3 regions of the Kitasatospora sp. NBC_00374 genome follow, and region 3 is predicted to be linked to each of the others. Evidence: riboswitches for the same ligand, from Rfam matches in the RefSeq annotation. Region 3 holds a riboswitch; each other region holds the start of a gene.
The links. A riboswitch is a leader RNA that binds a small molecule or an ion and turns the genes downstream of it on or off. The one in region 3 is predicted to bind S-adenosylmethionine.
Positions count from the first base shown of each region.

Region 1: it holds a riboswitch for S-adenosylmethionine, as region 3 does, so the genes downstream of both, OG871_RS03325 (putative leader peptide) here and thrC (threonine synthase) in region 3, are expected to answer to the same signal.
Region 2: it holds a riboswitch for S-adenosylmethionine, as region 3 does, so the genes downstream of both, OG871_RS11735 (aminotransferase class V-fold PLP-dependent enzyme) here and thrC (threonine synthase) in region 3, are expected to answer to the same signal.

Region 1 covers NZ_CP107964.1:717,417-721,724, reverse strand. Annotated here, with positions in the region: gene OG871_RS03335 (HAD family acid phosphatase) at 1-58, shown strand, start outside; gene OG871_RS03330 (pyridoxal-phosphate dependent enzyme) at 268-1,686, shown strand; SAM riboswitch class IV at 1,799-1,910, shown strand; gene OG871_RS03325 (putative leader peptide) at 1,955-2,077, shown strand; gene OG871_RS03320 (LLM class flavin-dependent oxidoreductase) at 2,153-3,382, shown strand; gene OG871_RS03315 (NtaA/DmoA family FMN-dependent monooxygenase) at 3,403-4,308, shown strand, end outside.
Region 2 covers NZ_CP107964.1:2,624,324-2,628,631, forward strand. Annotated here, with positions in the region: gene OG871_RS11730 (Lrp/AsnC ligand binding domain-containing protein) at 1-67, shown strand, start outside; gene OG871_RS11735 (aminotransferase class V-fold PLP-dependent enzyme) at 101-1,471, opposite strand; SAM riboswitch class IV at 1,518-1,635, opposite strand; gene trpD (anthranilate phosphoribosyltransferase) at 1,744-2,820, opposite strand; gene OG871_RS11745 (hypothetical protein) at 2,963-3,388, opposite strand; gene OG871_RS11750 (heme-copper oxidase subunit III) at 3,826-4,308, shown strand, end outside.
Region 3 covers NZ_CP107964.1:4,769,479-4,773,786, forward strand. Annotated here, with positions in the region: gene OG871_RS21520 (trehalose-6-phosphate synthase) at 1-771, opposite strand, end outside; gene OG871_RS21525 (glucosyl-3-phosphoglycerate synthase) at 839-1,825, opposite strand; SAM riboswitch class I at 2,018-2,161, shown strand; gene thrC (threonine synthase) at 2,179-3,456, shown strand; gene OG871_RS21535 (ubiquitin-like small modifier protein 1) at 3,492-3,770, shown strand.

The sequences.
Region 1 (4,308 bases), 4.1 Mb from region 3:
GGGCGGCCACGCCGAGCGGACCTTCAAGCTCCCGGACTACGGCGGTCAGCTGTCCTGACCCCGCGGCACACGGGTGCGCCGGTGGGCCGACCCCACCGGCGCACCCGTGCGTCCGGGCCGGGCGGCGGCGGGGGCAGCCACTTGCGCCGGCCGGCCGGCCTGACGGAAGCTTCACTGCGGCAGCCGCGCCCGCTCCCCGGACCGGGCCGCCGCCCTCCCGGTCAAGCGGGGCGCACCAATCTCCGACCTGCTGGGAAGGAGGCCGCGGTGGCGGTCTACGAATCGGTCGACGACGCGATCGGCGGGACGCCGCTGTTCCGGCTCACCCGGCTCGGCGAGGGTATCGCCGCCCCGATCTACGCCAAGGTGGAGTTCCTCGGCATCGGCGGCAGCGTCAAGGACCGCGCCGCGCTCTCCATGGTGCTGGCCGCCGAGCGCGACGGGCTGCTGCGGCCGGGCGGGACGATCATCGAGGCGAGCTCCGGCAACACCGGGATCGGTCTGACGATCGTCGGCCGACGCCGCGGCTACCGGGTGATCGTCGGCGTCTCCGACCGCTCCTCCCGGGAGAAGTCGGACATCCTGCGGGCCTACGGCGCCGAGGTCGTCCTCGCTCCGGCGGCCCTGCCGAAGCAGCACCCCGACCACCTGTTCAACGTCGTCCGGCGGCTCGCCGCCGAGATCCCCGGCGCCTGGCTGGCGAACCAGTACGACAACCCGGCCAACCCCGACGCGCACATCCGGACCACCGGCCCGGAGATCTGGGAGCAGACCCGCGGCCGGGTGACCCACTTCGTCGCCGGGATCGGTACCGGCGGCACCATCAGCGGCACCGGCGCCCACCTCAGGAAGGTGTCCGGCGGCCGGGTCACCGTGGTCGGCGCGGACCCAGAGGCCTCGGTCTACGCCGGGGGCGACGGCAGCCCCTACTTCGTCGAGAGCATCGGCCACTTCGTCCACCCGGAGACCACCGACGACCTGTGGCCGCAGTCGTTCCACCCCGAGGTGGTGGACCGCTTCGAGCGGATCCCCGACCGGGAGTCGCTGCTGACCGCCCGTCGGCTGGCCCGCGAGGAGGGCCTGCTGGCCGGCCCGTCCTCGGGTACGGCCGTGGCGGCCGCCCTGCGGGTGGCGCGCGAACTCGGGCCGGACGACCTGGTGGTCGTGCTGCTCCCGGACTCGGGGCGCTCCTACCTCTCGAAGGTGTTCAGCGACGACTGGATGCGGGACTGGGGCTTCCTGGAGGAGCCGCGCACACCCGAGGACACCGAACCGACCGTCCGCGCCCTGCTCGACGCACCACCGGTCCCCGGCGCGGGCCTGCCCGCGCCGACCGCGGACACCCCGCTCGGCGAGGCGCTGGCCGTCCTGCGCGGCGCGGCCTGCGCCGTGGCCCCGGTGGTCGCCGCCCGACCGGACCGCCCGCACGGGATCAGCGCCACCGAGATCGTCGGATCCGTCAGTGCCGCCGGGATCGAGGCAGCCCTCGCCGAGGGCCGGGCCCGCCCCGGGGATCCGCTCCGCGACCACCTCGCCGGACCGCTGCCGACGGTCGGCATCGGCCGGGCGGTCTCCGAGGCGTACCGGGCGCTCGGCCCGGACCACCCCGCCGTCGTGGTCCTGCTCGACGGCCGGGCCGTCGCGGTCGTCCCCCGCGAGCGGCTGCGCGCCGCCGCGGCGACCTGACCCAGCCGTGAGCATCACGCACCGGCGCCCCGCTCCGGCCTGACGACCGCTCAGCCCGGTCGTCCCCGAAGGGCATTGCGCAGGCCGGTACCCGCGGGATAGCGTCGAGGCAGGTGACGAGCGTCAGCGACAAGCCCTGGCTTGCTGACCGGCAACCCTCCCACGCGGCGGGGTGCTCCAGGTGATGACCAGGCGGAGCCGCACCGGCTCCGCAAACGCGAACCGTGACGCGGCCGAGGCCCGTCCGGGCTCCGGGGAGGTGACCGCAGTGCGTGCCGTACCCGACCGCGCCGCCACCGTCACCCTCGACCCCCGCGGGCCCCGCGTCCACCTCTACGGACGCCAGCACATCGACCTGCAGAGGGTGGCCGGCACACTCTGTCCCCGCTGACCTGACTCCCCGTCGACGCACCCGTCCCAGGGATCACTGCGTCCGTTCCCGGTCGATCAGGAAGGCAGCTCCGCCATGCCCGCAGCCGTACCCGCCCCCCTCCCGCCGCTCCACCTTGCCGTCGCGCTCGAAGGCACCGGCTGGCACCCCGCCTCCTGGCGGGAACCGGACGCCCGCCCGCGTGAACTGTTCACCGCCGGCTACTGGGCCGACGCCGTCCTGGAGGCCGAGCGCGGCCTGCTGGACTTCGTCACCTTCGAGGACTCCCTGACCCTGCAGAGCACCCGCCACGGTGAGCCGGACGGCCGCACCGACCAGGTCCGCGGGCGGCTCGACGCCGTCCTCACCGCGGCCCGGGTGGCCCCGCTGACCAGGCACATCGGGCTGGTACCGACGGTGGTCACCACCCACACCGAGCCGTTCCATATCTCCAAGGCGATCGCCACCCTCGACTACGTCAGCACCGGCCGGGCCGGCGTCCGCGTCCAGGCCTCGCTGCGCGCCGACGAGGCCGCGCACTTCGGCCGCCGCTCCTTCCCGGTGATCCGGCCCGACCAGCACCAGGACCCGCAGGTCCAGGAGTTGATCGAGGAGACCTTCGACGAGGCCGCCGACCACGTCGAGGTCGTCCGGCGGCTGTGGGACAGCTGGGAGGACGACGCCGAGATCCGGGACGCGGCCACCGGCCGCTTCGTCGACCGGGCGAAGCTGCACCACATCGACTTCGAGAGCCGGCACTTCGCCGTCCGCGGCCCGTCCGTCACGCCGCGGCCGCCGCAGGGCCAGCCGATCGTCACCGCGCTCGCCCACGCCACCGTCCCGTACCGGCTGATCGCCCGCTCCGCCGACCTCGGCTACGTCACCCCGCACGACACCGACCGGGCCGCGGCGATCGTCGCCGAGATCCGTGCCGAGCAGCGGGCGGCCGGCCGGGCCGGGGAGCCCCTGCACCTCTTCGGCGACCTGCTGGTCCTCCTCGACGACGACCCGGCCACCGCACGAGCCCGCCGGGAGCGGCTCGACGCCCGCCTCGGCGAGCCGCTCACCAGCGACGCCGAGATCTTCGCCGGCACCCCCGCCCAACTCGCCGACCTGCTCCAGGAACGCCAACGGGCCGGCCTGACCGGATTCCGGCTGCGCCCCGCGGTGACCGGCCACGACCTCAGGGCGATCACCCGCGGTCTCGTCCCGGAGCTCCAGGCCCGCGGTGCCTTCCGCCGCGCCTACGAGGCCGACACCCTGCGCGGCCTGCTGGGCCTCACCCGCCCCGCCAACCGCTACGCCGCCCGCACCGCAAGCGCCTGAGCCGGAGGGAACGCACCACCATGGCCAGGCCCCCCAAGCAGATCCACCTCGCCGCGCACTTCCCCGGCGTCAACAACACCACCGTCTGGAGCGACCCGCAGGCCGGCAGCCACATCGAGTTCAGCTCCTTCGCCCACTTCGCCCGTACCGCCGAGCGCGCCAAGTTCGACTTCCTGTTCCTCGCCGAGGGGCTGCGCCTGCGCGAACAGGGCGGCGAGATCTACGACCTGGACGTGGTCGGCCGCCCCGACACCTTCACCGTGCTGACCGCGCTGGCCGCGGTGACCGAACGGATCGGCCTGGCCGGCACCATCAACTCCACCTTCAACGAGCCCTACGAGGTCGCCCGGCAGTTCGCCAGCCTCGACCACCTCTCGGCCGGCCGCGCCGCCTGGAACGTGGTCACCTCGTGGGACGCCTTCACCGGCGAGAACTTCCGACGCGGCGGCTTCCTCGCCGAGGAGGACCGCTACGCGCGCGCCGAGCGGTTCCTGCGCACCGCCGGGGAACTGTTCGACTCCTGGTACGACGACGAGATCCTCGCCGACCAGCAGTCCGGGGTGTTCCTGCCCGACCCCGACGCGGGCCGGTTCCGCCACCACGACCAACACTTCGACATAGCCGGGCAGTTCAACGTCCCGCGCAGCCCGCAGGGCCGGCCCGTGGTCTTCCAGGCAGGCGACTCCGAGGAGGGCCGCGAGTTCGCCGCGGCCACCGCCGACGCCATCTTCAGCCGGCACGGCACCTTCGACGCCGGCCGGGCCTTCTACACCGACGTCAAGGGCCGCCTCGCCCGCCACGGCCGCACCCCGGACGAACTGCTGATCCTCCCCGCGGCGACCTTCGTGCTCGGCGACACCGACGCCCAGGCCCGCGAACTGGCCCACGAGGTACGGCGCAGCCAGGTCAGCGGACAGACCGCGATC
Region 2 (4,308 bases), 2.1 Mb from region 3:
CCAGATCGCGTTCCGCACCTACTCCCAGCACGACCTCGAGGCCGCCTTCGCCCTCGGCCTGGAGTAGCCAGGGGCGGAGCGTCCGCGGGCCGGCGGGCGGCTAGCCGCGCGCCGGCGACAGCACGTCCGCCACGCAGCGGCCGCCCTCGTTGCGGTAGCTCCAGCGGGCCCCGTCGGTGACCAGCTCGCGGACGGCGCCCAGGAAGCGGTCCAGGTGCTCGTCGGGGGTGCCGGCGCCGAAGCTGACCCGGATCGCGTTCAGGCTGCGCTCGCCGGGCAGCGAGGCCTCCGGCGCACCGCACTCGGACGGCGCCGCCTCCTCCCCGCCGAGCAGGGTCCGCACCAGCGGGTGGGCGCAGAACAGGCCGTCGCGCACGCCGATGCCGTACTCGGCGGAGAGCGCGGCCGAGAAGTGCGAGCTGTTCCAGCCCCGCACCACGAACGAGAGCACGCCGACCCGGGCCGCGTCGGTGCCGAACAGGCTGAGCACCCTGACCTCGGGGATCTCGGCCAGTCCGGCCTTCAGCCGCTCGATCAGCTCCTGCTCGCGGGCCTGGAGCGCGTCGAAGCCGGCCTCGGTGAGCGCCCGGCAGGCGGAGGCGATGGCGTAGGCGCCGATCACGTTCGGCGAGCCGGCCTCGTGCCGGGACGGCCCGCGGTGCCACTCGACGGCCACCGAGCCGTCCGCCTCGCGGGCCACGGTACGGCTGGCGCCGCCGCCGGCCAGGTACGGCTCGGCCGCGTCCAGCCAGTCGCTGCGGCCGGCCAGCACGCCGGCGCCGAACGGGGCGTAGAGCTTGTGGCCGGAGAAGGCGATCCAGTCGACGTCCAGCTCGCGGACCGACACCCGGTGGTGCGGGGCCAGCTGCGCGGCGTCCAGGACGATCCGGGCACCGTGCCGGTGGGCGGTCTCGGTGAGCTCGGCGACCGGCCACAGCTCGCCGGTGACGTTGGAGGCACCGGTGACGCACAGCAGCCGCGGCCCGTCGGGGTGCTCGGTCAGTGCGGCGTCCAGCGCGGCGACCGCCTCGGCGTGCGAGCGGGGTGCGCGCAGGTAGTGGACGGTGACGCCCTCGCGGCGCCAGGGCAGCAGCGAGGCGTGGTGCTCGGTCTCGAAGGCGAACACCCGGGTGCCGGCGGGCACGGCGGCGGCCAGCAGGTTGAGCGAGTCGGTGGTGGCCCGGGTGAAGACCACCTGGTCGTCCTCGCGCAGGTCGAGGAAGTCGGCGACGGTACGGCGGCTCTGCTCGAACAGGTCGGTGGAGAGCTGGGAGAGGTAGCCGGCCCCGCGGTGCACGCTGCCGTAGTAGGGGGCGTAGGCGGCGACGTCGTCCCAGACCCGCTGCAGGGCGGGGGCGCTGGCGGCGTAGTCGAGCGCGGCGTAGGTGACCTTCTCGCCGCCGACCAGCGGGACCTGGACGTCGTGGCCGAGGACGGCGAGCGGGGCGCGGAGACCGGTGGAAACAGTCACGGGGTGCACTCCTCCTGGGAAAGGACCCCGGGAGTGCGATGCCGGAAGTCCGCGCTTGCCACGCGGACGGATCGCCGAGTGGCCCGGTCCTCACCCAGGGCACCCCGCCACGGACGGAGGGTTGCCGGACAGCAAGCTGGGGCTTGTCGCTGTCACTCATGACCTGGCACGGACTCTAGGCCAGCATCCGGAGAGTGGTCAAACACCGTTCCGGCATTCGGACGCGGCGGGGCCCGCCGAGCAGGCTGCCCGGCGGGCCCCGTCGGATCCGGTCAGTCGCGGGCCGTGGCCTCGACCCAGTGCTTGAGGGTCGCCGCGGCCGCGCCGGAGTCGATCGCCGCGGCGGTCCGCTCGATGCCGGCCGCGAGCTGCTCGGCGAGCGGGGCGTCGGTGAGGTCGAGGGCGACCAGCGCGGCGGCGCTGTTGAGCAGGACGGCGTCCCGGACCGGGCCGCGCTCCCCGGCCAGCAGCCGGCGCACCACGCCCGCGTTGTACTCGGGATCGGCGCCGCGCAGCGCCTCCAGGCCGACCAGGTCGATGCCGACCTCCCTCGGGTCGAAGGAGCTCTCGGTGACGCGGCCCCCGTCGACCAGCCAGATCCGCGAGGTGGTCGAGATGGTCAGCTCGTCCAGGCCGTCGTCACCGCGGAAGACCAGGGCGGTGGAGCCCCGCCGGGCGAGCACGCCGGCGATCAGGCCGGCCAGCCGGGTGTCGAAGCAGCCGATGGCGTGCGCGGTGACCTTGGCCGGGTTGGTCAGCGGGCCGAGGATGTTGAACGCGGTCGGCACCCCGAGGTCGCGGCGGGCCTGCGCGGCGTGCCGCATGGCGGGGTGGAACTTGGCGGCGAAGCAGAACGTCAGCCCGGTCTCCTCGGCCACCTCGGCGACCCGGCGCGCGCTCAGGTCGAGCCGGATGCCGAGCCGCTCCAGCACGTCGGAGGAGCCGCTGGCCGAGGAGGCGGCCCGGTTGCCGTGCTTGACCACCTTGGCGCCGGCGGCCGCCGCGACGATCGCCGACATGGTGGAGATGTTGACCGTCTTGGCCCGGTCGCCGCCGGTGCCGACGATGTCCACCGCCGGGCCGGGGATGTGCAATGGCTCGGCGTGCGCGTACATCGCGTCGACCAGGCCGGAGACCTCCGCCACCGTCTCGCCCTTGGCCCGCAGCGCGACCATGAAGCCGGCCACCTGCACCGGGGTGGCCTCGCCGGTCATGATCCGGTCCATCGCCCAGGCGGTGTCGGCCTGGGCGAGGTCCTCCCCCTTCAGCAGTGCAGTCAGGACGTCCGGCCAGGTGCGGACCACCTGCGCGGGGTCGTCGCCGCCGTTCGCAGGGTGCACGTTCACCATGGCTGACTCCAGCTCTCATCGGTACATCACCATCAGGTCGGAGTCAGCCTAGCGAGCGGCGCGGGGCGCGCGCCGGAATCTCGGGACGGCTTCTCTCCTGCTGAGACGACCGGTCGAACCGGGGCCGTGGGGATCGGCGCGCCTACCGGTGCGCCGGGGTCCGCCGGGCGATCCGGGCCCGCAGCAGCGTCGCGGCGGACTCGGCCAGCGCGACCGGGTCGACCGGGTGGGACACGGCGGCGTCGGCCCGGCTCCAGGCGGCCAGCCAGGAGTCCTGCGGGCGCCCGATCAGCACCAGCACGGGCGGGCAGCCGTAGATCTCGTCCTTGAGCTGCCGGCCGAGGCCGAGCCCGCCGGCCGGTGCGGCCTCGCCGTCCAGCACGCAGAGGTCGACACCGCCCTTCTCCAGCGCCCGCAGGACGGCGGGGGTGGTCGCGCACTCCAGGTACTCGATCTCCGGGAGGTCGGCGGCGGGCCGGCGGCCCAGCGCCAGGGTGACCTGCTCGCGGGTGTTGCGGTCGTCGCTGTAGACGAGAACGGTGAGCGTCTCGTCGGTCGTGTGCGCCATGGGCCCTGCTCCCGGGTGCTCGTCCCCATTAATAGGTGTCGTGCGTGTCGGCTCCGCGCGACCCGGTGTGACCCGGACCACGTTCACCTCGGATGCTACTCCCGCCCACCCCTCGTGGTGAGCCCCTGACGCGATCTCGCTCAAGCCGCCGCGCCCGTCACTCACCCTCCCGGGCGTAACGGCGTCACCCTCTCCGCCGCGGACCACCCGGACGGCTCTGCCGGTACACCTCCAACGAACGCCGGGCACCGGGGGACACGCCGGGCAGACGAGTGGTGGACCCCGGTTCGGGGCCGTCGAACAACCGTCAGAAATCGGACAACGCCCAGCGAGCGGCACCCGGGGGCCGCCGGGCCGAGTCCATCGGGGCATACCGCACGCACCGGACACTCCGAGGGAGACCCCCCGACGTGAAGACGGAATAAGGGACCGACATAATGTCCGTCGTGGCGACAGCAACAGCAACAGAAACCGGACACGCGCACGGAGCGGTCAACAGGCCGAACCTGGTCAGCGTCGGAACCATTGTCTGGCTGAGCTCGGAGCTGATGTTCTTCGCGGCCCTGTTCGCGATGTACTTCACGCTCCGCTCGGTCAAGGGCCCAGAGTTCTGGACCGAGAAGGCGAGCGCGCTCAACGTGCCGTTCTCCTCGGTGAACACCACGATCCTGGTGCTCTCTTCCCTCACCTGCCAGCTCGGCGTCTTCGCCGCCGAGCGCGGTGATGTGAAGAAGCTCCGGTCGTGGTTCGTCATCACCTTCGTGATGGGCGCGATCTTCATCGGTGGTCAGATCTTCGAGTACACCGAGCTGGTGAAGAAGGACGGCCTCTCGCTGTCCTCCGACGCGTACGGCACGGTGTTCTACCTGACCACCGGCTTCCACGGTCTGCACGTGACGGGTGGTCTGATCGCCTTCCTG
Region 3 (4,308 bases):
GGTGGTGCGCCCTGCGTGCGTCACGGTGAGGGCGTCCCGGTCGATCTCCGCGCCGAGCAGGTCGGCGCAGCAGTCGGCGAAGGCCAGTGCCCAGCGCCGGGTGAGGAAGCCGGCCCGGTCGGCGCCCAGGATGCCGGTGAGGACGGCGGCGCCGACGTCGTCGGGCAGCATCCGGTAGTACTCGGGCGGGGCCCACGGGGTGTGCGAGAAGTGTCCGATCCGCAGGTCCGGGCGCAGGGCCCGGAGCAGGTCGGGGGCGAGCGACAGGTGGTAGTCCTGGATCAGGACGGCGGCGCCCGGGGCGGCCTCGGCGGCCAGTGCCTGCGCGAAGGCGGCGTTGTAGGCGGTGTAGGACTCCCACTCGCGGCGGAAGCGGTCGTCGAAGGTGGGCGAGACCGGGGTGTCGTAGAGCAGGTGGTGGACGAACCAGAGGGTCGAGTTGGCCACACCGTTGTAGGCGCGGGCGAAGGTGCCGGGATCGATGTCCAGCATGCGGACGGCCTGGCCGCCGACGTCGAAGCCGCCGAGGTCGAGGCGGCCGTCGGGGGACTGCCGGGCGGCCGTCCGGTCGGCCTCGCCGAGGGCGGCGCAGACCCAGACGGCACTCGGGTCGTCGATCGCGGAGAGGCCGGAGACCAGGCCGCCACCCCCTCTGCGCAGGGTCAGCGAACCGTCGTCCTCGCTGGTGAAGGACACCGGGCCGCGGTTGGAGGCCACCAGGATCGGGGCGGCGCCGGGCTGATTCGAACGTGCGGACGCGTGATCGGCCATACTGCCAAGCTTGCCGCGACACCCGGTGTGCAAACCACTCAGCACGGCGCCGGGGCGCGCCGCTCGGTCACGGGAACAGCCGCCGGTACTCGGGGACGGTCCGCATCGGGGGGCGCTCGACGGCGCCGACGGGATGGGTGTGGGCGGTGAAGTCCCGGGTGACCGGGTCCCGGGAGAACTGGGTGAGCAGCGGGTGCACCAGGCCGTCCCCGGCCTTCAGCCGGTGGGTGCGGTCCAGCCGCTCCAGGGCGGTGCGGTAGATGGTGGCGGCCATCCGGCCGAGCGCCTGGCCGTCCTGGTGGCGGTGGTGCCGGACGCCGACGTCGACCTGGGCCAGCGCGTCCAGGCCGACGGTGTCCAGGGCGTCCACCAGCAGGCCGAGCTCGACGCCGTAGCCGGTCGGGAACGGCAGCCGCTCCAGCAGGGAGCGGCGGGCCGCGTACTCGCCGCCGAGCGGCTGGACGAAGCCGGCCAGCTGCGGCCAGTGCAGGTTGAGCAGCGGGCGGGCGACGAGCTCGGTGACCCGGCCGCCGCCGGCCGGGACCACCGCGCCCTCGGTCTCCAGCGGCCGGTCGTACATGGCCTTGACCAGCTGGATTGCCGGATCGGTGAGCAGCGGACCGATGATCCCGGTGACGAAGGCGGGGTCGAACTCGCGCAGGTCGGCGTCGATGAAGCAGACGATCGCGCCGCGGGTGGCGAGCAGGGAGCGCCAGAGCACCTCGCCCTTGCCGGGCTCGGCGGGCAGCCGCGGCAGTATCTCGTCCCGGTGCACCACCCGCGCCCCGGCGGCCGCGGCCCGTTCGGCGGTGCGGTCCACCGAGCCGGAGTCGACCACCACCAGCTCGTCCACCAGCGGCAGCCGCTCCATCAGCTCCTCGCGGATCGCCGAGACGATCTCGCCCACGGTCGGCTCCTCGTCCAGCGCGGGCAGCACCACGCTGACCGAGCCCGCCGCCCCCGCCGCGCGCTTCGCGGCGAGCAGCGAGGCGACCGGCCGGTCGCCCGCCGTCCAGGAGCGGCGGCGCAGCCAGGACGCCACCTCGGGCAGCACGTCGGGCCTGGGCTGGTCGGGCAAGGTCTCGCTCCTCGGAATGGGCGACGCCGTCTCGGGTGTCGGACGCCATGGGGTGGTACCGGGGCCTTCGGATACAGTCTTGGTAATGCGATCCGACCCTCGCACGTCGGGGTGGGTCGCCGCGCACGACCACAAACGCGCTGTCGGCTCCAACGCCGCGCGCCACATTGCTCATCCAGAGGGACTGAGGGAACGGCCCGTCGACGTCCCGGCAACCTTCTCGTCCGGCTAACTGACCGTCAGGTCGAGGCCCCGGCGGGACAGGTGCCAATTCCGTCCTGTGGCGCGCCCGCGTCACGGGGAAGATGAGGAGAGAGGCCTCCGCCATCATGGCTACCGCTACCCCTGTCGCCGTCGTCGACCTCGGCCCCGCCGCCGCGCTGTCCTGTCGCGAGTGCGGCGCCCGCACCCCGCTCGGCCCGAGCTTCGCCTGTGTGGAGTGCTTCGGTCCGCTGGAGATCGCCTACGACTTCGGCTCCTACGAGGCCGAGGAGCTGCGCAAGCGGATCGAGTCCGGCCCGGCCTCCATCTGGCGCTACGCCCCGCTGCTGCCCGTCCCGGCCGACGTCGCGTCCAAGCCGAACCTGAACCCCGGCTGGACCCCGCTGGTGAAGGCCGACAACCTCGGCCGCGAGCTCGGCTTCACCGCCCAGCTGCACGTCAAGGACGACTCCGGCAACCCGACCCACTCCTTCAAGGACCGGGTGGTCGCCTGCGCCATCGAGGCGGCGCGCGCCTTCGACTTCACCACCCTGTCCTGCTCGTCGACCGGCAACCTGGCGGGCGCGGTGGGCGCGGCGGCGGCCCGGGCCGGCTTCAAGTCCTGCGTTTTCATCCCGCACGACCTGGAGCAGGGCAAGGTCGTGATGGCCGGTGTCTACGGCGGCGAGCTGGTCGGCATCCAGGGCAACTACGACGACGTGAACCGCTTCTGCTCCGAGCTGATCGGCGACCCGGCCGGCGAGGGCTGGGGCTTCGTCAACGTCAACCTCCGCCCGTACTACGGCGAGGGCTCCAAGACCCTGGCGTACGAGATCTGCGAGCAGCTCGGCTGGCGGCTGCCGGAGCAGATCGTCATCCCGATCGCCTCGGGCTCCCAGCTCACGAAGATCGACAAGGGACTGCAGGAGCTGATCAAGCTCGGCCTGGTCGAGGACCGCCCGTACCGGATCTTCGGCGCCCAGGCCGAGGGCTGCTCCCCGGTCTCCGCCGCCTTCAAGGCCGGCCACGACGTGATCCGCCCGGTCAAGCCGGACACCATCGCCAAGTCGCTGGCGATCGGCAACCCGGCCGACGGCCCGTACGTGCTGGACATCGCCCGCCGTACCGGCGGCGCCGTCGAGGACGTCACCGACGCCGAGGTGGTCGAGGCGATCAGGCTGCTGGCCCGCACCGAGGGCATCTTCGCCGAGACCGCGGGCGGCGTCACCGTCGGCGTGCTCAAGAAGCTGGTCGAGACCGGACAGCTGGACCCGTCCAAGGAGACCGTCGCGATCAACACCGGCGACGGCCTGAAGACCCTGGACGCGGTCTCCGACGCCGGTCTGACCGCCACCATCCGGCCGACCCTGGAGTCCTTCCGCGCCGCCGGCCTCGCCTCCGTCTGAGCCCCCCACCACCCCGCAGCAAGGAGTAGACGCCCATGAGCGCCACCGTCCGCATCCCCACCATTCTGCGCACCTACACCGGCGGCTCGGCCGAGGTGGCCGCCGAGGGCGCCACCCTGGCCGAGGTGATCGGCGACCTGGAGCAGAACCACCCGGGCATCTCGGCCCGGATCCTGGACGACGCCGGCCAGCTGCGCCGATTCGTCAACGTGTACGTCAATGACGACGACGTGCGATTCGACGGCGGCCTGCAGACCGAGATCAAGGACGGCGCCGCCGTCTCCATCATCCCGGCGGTGGCCGGCGGCTGCTGACCTCGGCGGACGCCCCTCTTCCCGGGTGCGCTTAGCACCCCTGAGCCGTCGTCAGGACCGGAATGCGGAAATTCCGGGCCCGGCGACGGCTCTCGGCGTTGCCGGCGGACATTTGCCCACGTGGCTGGGTATAGAGTGCGTGACACCGGGGTATTCGAGGCCGATTCGAGTCGGCCCGCCCCCGCCCTCCGGTCGGGTACGCAGCGGCTGTCCGCTCGCTGAGACCGGTGCGACGAAGCGCAGCGCCGAACTGTCAGGCCGCCGTCAGAATTATTCCGGCGATTTGTGGCATTGGTCCGCGATGTCCGGCGTCAATTGCACACTAGTGCCGCTTTCATCCCGTCATATCCCCTGCGGCCCGTAGCATTTGCCCAAAAGTAGGGCCTGTTGCAGAGGGCGCATGTCCGGATACATTCAGCCGCGGTCGACGCATTCACCCGCGTTCCGGTTCCCCTTTCGGGCCTCGGTGCGGTGGTCTGCGGCGTGCACGGCTGCGCCCAGGGGGGGTTCCCCGGGCCGGCCTTCCAGACCTCTGGAC